2 regions of the Variovorax sp. M-6 genome follow, and region 1 is predicted to be linked to the other one. Evidence: predicted binding sites of a transcription regulator. Region 1 holds the regulator's gene; the other holds the start of a gene.

Region 1 (3,399 bases):
GCCCTCGGCCACCGCGATGCCCTGCTCGGTGCAGGCGTTGACGTCGACATGGCTGCCGACACGGCCGGTCTGCGAGATCAGCTTGAGCTTGGGCAGCTTCTCGATCAGTTGCCTGGAGATCTGGGTGCGCTCGCGGATCAACACGATCACGTCGGCGTCCTTCAGGCGCACCGAGAGCTGGCCAATGCCCTTGACCGTGTTGGTGTAGACCTTGGCCGCATAGGCGTCGAGCTTGGAGGCGCAGTTCAGCTTGCGCACCGCATCCTGATAGTCGTCGAGGATCACAATGTTCATGGCGTGCCATTGTGCCTCGCACGACCGGGATGCTGTGTCGGCGTATCTCGCTTTGTCTGCTGCGTCGGCCCGGATCGCGGGCGTCTGCTCGACACAGGCCCCGGCGCCCGCCTTGCGAGCAGGCTCAGTGCATGTGGGCTGGCCGAGGCATGGCCTCGGCGGCCTCCAGCGCAACCAGGCGGTCGAGCTCCGCGCACACATCCGCCATGCGGCCCGAGATCACCACGCGACCGGCAGCCCGGCCCGGCTGTTGCGCGTCGACCGTCCGGACGACGCGCAGAGGGCGAACCGGCGCACCCGCAGCCGCCGGAGCACCCTGGCGAAGGGCGCAGCTGGGACGCACGCCGACGTAGCGCAGGCCCGATGACAGGGTGCGGCCCGAACCGCGCCGTGGCATCCAGCGATTGGCCAGCGATTGCAGCGGCGTCAGAAGACCAGCGATGCTGAGGAGAGCGATTCCCATGTGAACTCCAGAATAGTCAGAGGTTGAACACAGGCAGGATTGCTTTCATCGGCTTCGACAGGGTGATGGCTCCATGCCATACGCCCGCCACCTGTCGCGGCCGGATCGGGTGCGCATGCGTGATCGCAGGCGCGGAACTTGCCGGCTTACATGAGCATCGTGTTGCGGATCAGGCCGACCGCCAGCCCCTCGATTTCGAAGGGTTCGCCGGGCTGGACGACGATGGTGGGGTAGTCGGGGTTTTCGGCGTGCAGCTCGATGACCTGCTTGTTTCGCTTGAGGCGCTTGACCGTGACTTCGTCGCCCAGCCGCGCCACCACGATCTGGCCGTTACGGGCTTCCTTGGTGGCCTGAACCGCGAGCAGGTCGCCGTCCATGATGCCGGCGTCGCGCATGGACATGCCACGCACCTTGAGCAGGTAGTCGGGTTGGCGCTGGAAGAGGGTGTTCTCGACGTAGTAGGTCTGGTCGACGTGTTCCTGGGCGAGGATCGGCGATCCGGCGGCGACGCGGCCGATCAGCGGCAATGCCAGCTGTGCCATGCCGGGCAGGGACAGCGAGAACTGGTTGTTGCGGGATTCGTTGAGGGAGCGCAACGCGTCGCCCTTGAGTCGGATGCCGCGCGAGGTGCCGCTCACGAGCTCGATGACACCCTTGCGCGCCAGCGCCTGGAGATGCTCTTCGGCCGCATTGGCCGACTTGAACCCCAGTTCGGCGGCGATCTCGGCCCGCGTGGGGGGCGCGCCGGTGCGTGCGATGGCGCTCTGGATCAGATCCAGAATCTGCTGCTGGCGGGCTGTAAGCTTGACTGCGAACTGCATGATGACTCCTGACGGGGTACTGGCTAAACGTCCAGTACCTGTATTTTTAACCAGTTTTCAAAAGTTGGCAAGCCATGGACCCCATCTCCGTGAACCGTGAGCGCCGCGTGATCGTCCTCGGGACCGGCGGGACCATCGCCGGCCGTGCCAGCGCTGCGAGCGACAACATCGGCTACACCGCCGGCGAGGTCGGCGTCGCCGATCTGCTGCAAGGCATCGGTGCGCCGCCCGGGATCGGCCTCGAGGCCGAGCAGGTGTCGCAGGTCGACAGCAAGGACATGGGCTTCGCCATCTGGCGGACGCTGGCGCAGCGCTGCGCCCACTGGCTTGCGGAGCCCGATGTGGCCGGCATCGTCATCACGCACGGGACCGACACGCTGGAGGAGACCGCGTTCTTCCTCCAGTCGGTGCTGGCACCTTCGAAGCCGGTGGTCCTGACCTGCGCGATGCGGCCGGCGAGCGCACTGGCCCCCGACGGGCCGCAGAACGTGCGCGACGCCATCGTCGTCGCCGCCACGCCGCAGGCGTGCGGCGTCGTCGCCGTCTGCGCGGGGACCGTACACGGCGCCCTCGAGGTCCGGAAGGTCCACACCTACAGGCTCGATGCCTTCGACTCCGGCGATGCCGGCCCGCTGGCCTATGTCGAGGAAGGCGCGGTGCGCCAATTGCGGTGCTGGCCTGCGGCCGACCCGGCCGCCCGAACCGTCTTCGATCGCATCGCGGACGCGGCGACCTGGCCCCGCGTCGAGATCCTCGCGAGCCATGCCGAAGCGCGCGGCACCCTCGTCGATGCGCTGCTCGAGGAGCGTCGGCGCGGCGCCGTCGAGCCGGTGCAGGGGATCGTGCTGGCCGCAACCGGCAACGGCACGCTGCACCACGCGCTGGAAGCCGCGGCGCTGCGGGCGCAGGCCGAGGGTGTCGCGGTGGTGCGCGCGACGCGCTGCGCCGAAGGGCGGATCCTGCCGAGGCCCGGCCAGAGCCTGCGCGATGCCGGGACGCTGAGCCCGGTCAAGGCGCGCATCGCGCTGATGCTCGAGCTGCTGGTGGCCGGCCCCGCCGCCTGACCCCATGCTCGACGCGCTGCGCACGATCCCGTGGGCCTATCCGGCGCTGGAGGTCGTGCACATCGTCGGCATCGCGTTGCTGCTGGGCAATCTGGTGGCGCTCGAGGTGAGGGTGTTCGGCCGTGCGGCCGCCTTGCCGATCTTGGGGCTGGCCCGGCTGTCGCTGACCATCGCGCTGACAGGCTTCGCGCTCGCGGCAGCCAGCGGATCGCTGATGTTCGCCACCCAGCCGGCCGAGCTGCTCGCCAACCGCGTGTTCCTGGTGAAGATGGGCCTGCTGCTCGTGGCCGGCTGCAACGCGCTGTGGTTCCACGGTCGCCGGTCGCTGGCCAAACTTGACCTGCTGGCGCGGATACAGATGTTGTCGTCCACTGCGATCTGGCTGGCCGTCGTGTTCTGCGGCCGCTGGATCGCCTACTGAACGAAGGAGCCTTCCGCATGAAACGTCGCAGCCTGATGTTCGCCGTTGCAACGCTGCCTGCAGCGATGCGGTTGGCCTGGGCCCACCATGGATGGAGCAGTTTCGACCAGGACCGGCCGCTCTACCTCGAAGGCAAGGTGGTGCGCGCGCGCTGGCAGAACCCGCACGCCGAGCTGGTGATCGAAATACCGCCCGACCTCAAGACGCCCGCCGACCTGTCGAAACGCGAATTGCCGGCGCAGACCGCTCCGGTCGACGGCCCCGGCCTGCTTGCGAAGGCCACGGTACCGAGCCGCAAGGACCGCCAGTGGGAACTCGAGCTGGCGCCGCTGACGC
Region 2 (3,399 bases), on a different contig from region 1:
CCACGCAGTCGCAGGCCGCGGTGGCGAGCGCGCGCCGGGTACTCGAAATGTCGGCCAGCCGCTACGAAGGCGGCGCCACCACCTACCTGGACGTCATCACCGCCCAGCAGGCGCTGCTGAACATCGAGCGCCAATCCGCCCAGCTGGCCGGCCAGCGCATGCTCGGCTCGGTGTTCCTGGTGAAGGCACTGGGCGGCGACTGGTGCGGCGTCGAGCCGCGCGGCGGCAGTGGGCCTAGAACAGACTGCCCTGCCCCGCTGCGCCAGGTGGTCGGAACGCGCTGAGGTCGAGCGCGATGCGCTCGCGGTTGAAGCCGAGGCGCCGGGTCGCCTTCTCGAAACGCTGGCGGATCAGGTCGGCCCACAGCCCGCTGCCCTTCATGCGGGTCGCGAAGTCGGCGTCGTAGTCCTTGCCGCCGCGCATCTCGCGGATGCGCGCCATGATGCGGTCCGCGCGCTGCGGGTAGTGCAGTTCGAGCCATTGCTTGAACAGCGGCGCCACCTCCCACGGCAGCCGGATGACCGTATAGAAAGCGCAACGCGCACCCGCCTCCCAGGCGGCCTCGAGCACCTGTTCCATGTCTTCGGTGACGAAGGGAATCTGCGGCGCCACGCTGACGCCGACCGGCACCCCCGCGTCGGCCAGCGTGCGCAGGGTGCGCAGCCGCCGGTGCGGCGCCGCGGCGCGCGGCTCGAGCTTGCGCGCGAGCTCGCCGTCGAGCGTGGTGATCGTGACGTAAACCGCCGCCAACCGGTCGGCCGCCATCGGCGCGATCAGGTCGAGGTCGCGCTCGACCGCGCTCGACTTGGTGACCAGGCCGAAAGGATGGCGGGTTTCCTTCAGCAGCTCGATGACCGAGCGCGTGAGCCGCAGCTCGCGCTCGATCGGCTGGTAGCAGTCGGTGGCGGTGCCGATCGCGATCTGGCTGGGGCGATAGCCCTTGCGGCCGAGTTCGCCGCGCAGCACCTCGGCGATGTTGCGCTTGGCGATCAGCTTGGTTTCGAAATCGAGGCCGGGCGAGAGATTGAGGTAGCTGTGCGTGGGCCGCGCGAAGCAGTAGATGCAGCCATGTTCGCAGCCGCGGTAGGGGTTGAGCGAGCGGTCGAAGGGGATATCGGGCGAGTCGTTCTCGCTCAGCACCGACTTCACGTCCTCGAAGCGGACCTCGGTGGCCAGCGGCGGCAGGCCCACGGACTCGGCCTCGCCTTCTTCCAGCGTGCCCCAGCCGTCGTCGAAGGCATCGCGGACATCGCGCTCGAAGCGATGCGGCAGGCGCGTGGCCGCGCCGCGGCCCTTGAGGGCGTGGACGGGGATGAAGGCGTGGTCCATGGGACGGTCCATATACTGTATGAAACAACAGTATTTCACCTTTTTACCCCGGATGCGGCAACCGGTTGTTAAGTTTCCGCCGCGGTCCAGCGCTAAGCTTGCACTCTCACCGAGCCGCTCATGCCCCGCCGCCCCGAAAACCTCTACCCCCAGTACCACGCCCACATCTACTTCGGTCCCGGCACGGTCGCCCAGGCGCGCAAGATCGCCGAGGACGCGGCGCACGAACTGCTGGTCGTGGTCGGCCGGGTGCACGAGCGCCTGGTCGGCCCGCACCCCCACTGGAGCTGCCAGATCGCCTTCGACGCCGCCGAGTTCGACGAGGTCGTGGCGTGGCTGGACGCCCACCGCGGCGGCCTCGACGTGTTCGTGCACGGCGTCACCGGCAACGACTACCTGGACCACACCGCGCACGCCATGTGGCTCGGCAACGAGTCGCCGCTCGACCTGCGGATGTTCAGCCGCCCGGCCGGCTGAACCGGCAGACCTCAGAACTCGGCGTCGAGTTCGTCGATCTCGTCGGGCTCCTGCTTCGCCGCCTTGATCCATTCCTGCATCGCGGGCAACTCCAGGATGCGCTTGCAATAGCCGGCGCAGGCGGCGTCCAGCGTCACGTCGTAGGTGATGAAGCGCGTCACCACCGGCGCGTACATCGCGTCCGCCATGCAGGGCTGCTTGCCGAACAGGTAGGGTCCGCCATGGGCCTGGAGGCATTCGCGCCAGATCGCGACCACGCGGTCGATGTCGGTCTGGGCGCGCGACCAGATCTTGAAGTTCGGGAACCGGGCCTTGACGTTCATCGGCAGCGAACTGCGCATCGAACCGAAGCCCGAGTGCATCTCGCCGCAGATCGCCCGGCAGACCGCCCGGGCCTCGGCATTGGCGGGCAGCAGTCCGGCCTTGGGCTTGATCTCGTGGAGGTACTCGCCGATCGCGAGCGTGTCCCAGACCTTGATGCGACCGTGCTGCAGCGAGGGCACCAGCATCGAGGCCGACAGCAGCAGCATCTCGGCCTTCATCGCGGGATCGTCAGGCGGGATCACCTTCTCGCTGAAATCCAGCCCCGCGAGCCGGCACATCAACCAGCCGCGCAGCGACCACGCACCGTAGTTCTTGCTGCTGATGGTGAGGACGGGTTTGGCCATGGGGATGCTCCTGGGTTGCCGGATCGGCCCTGCGGGTGTGCAAGCCCTGTGCCAGAACAGTGCGCCGCGCCGGCATGGCCCGCAACTTGCCTGCAGCCGACGCATGCTGTACCGGGCCTACCAAACACACACCGATCTGCTCTCGCCGTCCCGGCTCGCAGCCCAGTACCTCGGCAGCGGCGCGTGGCAGGCCCCTTCGGACCGCGGCGCCGTTCGCCGGATCGCGGCGGCCATGGAGGTCTATGCGCACATGCGCCTGACCCACACGAGGCCGGACTACGGCATCCAGAGCGTGGCGTGCGAGGGCGAGGAAGTCCCGGTGCACGAAGAGGTGGCGCTGGTCGCGCCCTTCGGCACGCTGCTGCACTTCCGCAAGAACACCAGGGCGGTGCAGCCCAAGGTGCTGCTGGCCGCACCACTGTCGGGCCATTTCGCGACGCTGCTGCGCGAAACGGTGCGTACCCTGCTGCGCGACCACGACGTCTATCTGACCGACTGGCACAACGCGCGCGACGTGCCGCTGTGGAACGGCGGCTTCGGCCTGGACGACTACACGCTGCAGATCGTGAGCTTCCTCGAGGCGATCGGCCCCGGCGCCCACATGGTGGCGGTCTGCCAGCCTTGCGTGGCGGCCCTGGCGGCCACCGCGCTGATGGCGGAAGACGGCAACCCGGCCTCGCCGCTGAGCCTGACGCTGATGGCCGGACCGGTCGACTGCCGCATCAATCCGACGGCGGTGAACAAGCTGGCGACCGACCGCCCGATCGGCTGGTTCGAACGCAACCTGATCAGCCGCGTGCCCTGGCCGCACGCCGGCGTGATGCGGCGCGTCTATCCGGGCTTCCTGCAGCTCAGCGCCTTCATGAGCATGAATCCGGACCGCCACAAGGAACAGTTCAGGAAGCTCTACCACCACCTGGTCGAA

What was found. The regulator LexA, encoded in region 1, represses DNA repair genes until DNA is damaged. The targets are predictions, from matches to a motif close to ACTGTATNNNNATACAGT.
Region 2: the regulator LexA is predicted to act here: its motif matches at 1,344-1,361, upstream of AB4Z46_RS00950 (PA0069 family radical SAM protein).

Annotation. Positions count from the first base shown of each region.
Region 1 is NZ_JBFREQ010000032.1:3,564-6,962, forward strand. Features, by position in the region: gene AB4Z46_RS27800 (D-2-hydroxyacid dehydrogenase family protein) at 1-294, opposite strand, end outside; gene AB4Z46_RS27805 (hypothetical protein) at 419-757, opposite strand; gene lexA (transcriptional repressor LexA) at 904-1,578, opposite strand; gene AB4Z46_RS27815 (asparaginase) at 1,653-2,642, shown strand; gene AB4Z46_RS27820 (hypothetical protein) at 2,647-3,063, shown strand; gene AB4Z46_RS27825 (DUF6152 family protein) at 3,081-3,399, shown strand, end outside.
Region 2 is NZ_JBFREQ010000001.1:196,114-199,512, forward strand. Features, by position in the region: gene AB4Z46_RS00945 (efflux transporter outer membrane subunit) at 1-284, shown strand, start outside; gene AB4Z46_RS00950 (PA0069 family radical SAM protein) at 235-1,329, opposite strand; gene AB4Z46_RS00955 (DOPA 4,5-dioxygenase family protein) at 1,450-1,806, shown strand; gene AB4Z46_RS00960 (glutathione S-transferase) at 1,818-2,474, opposite strand; gene AB4Z46_RS00965 (polyhydroxyalkanoate depolymerase) at 2,578-3,399, shown strand, end outside.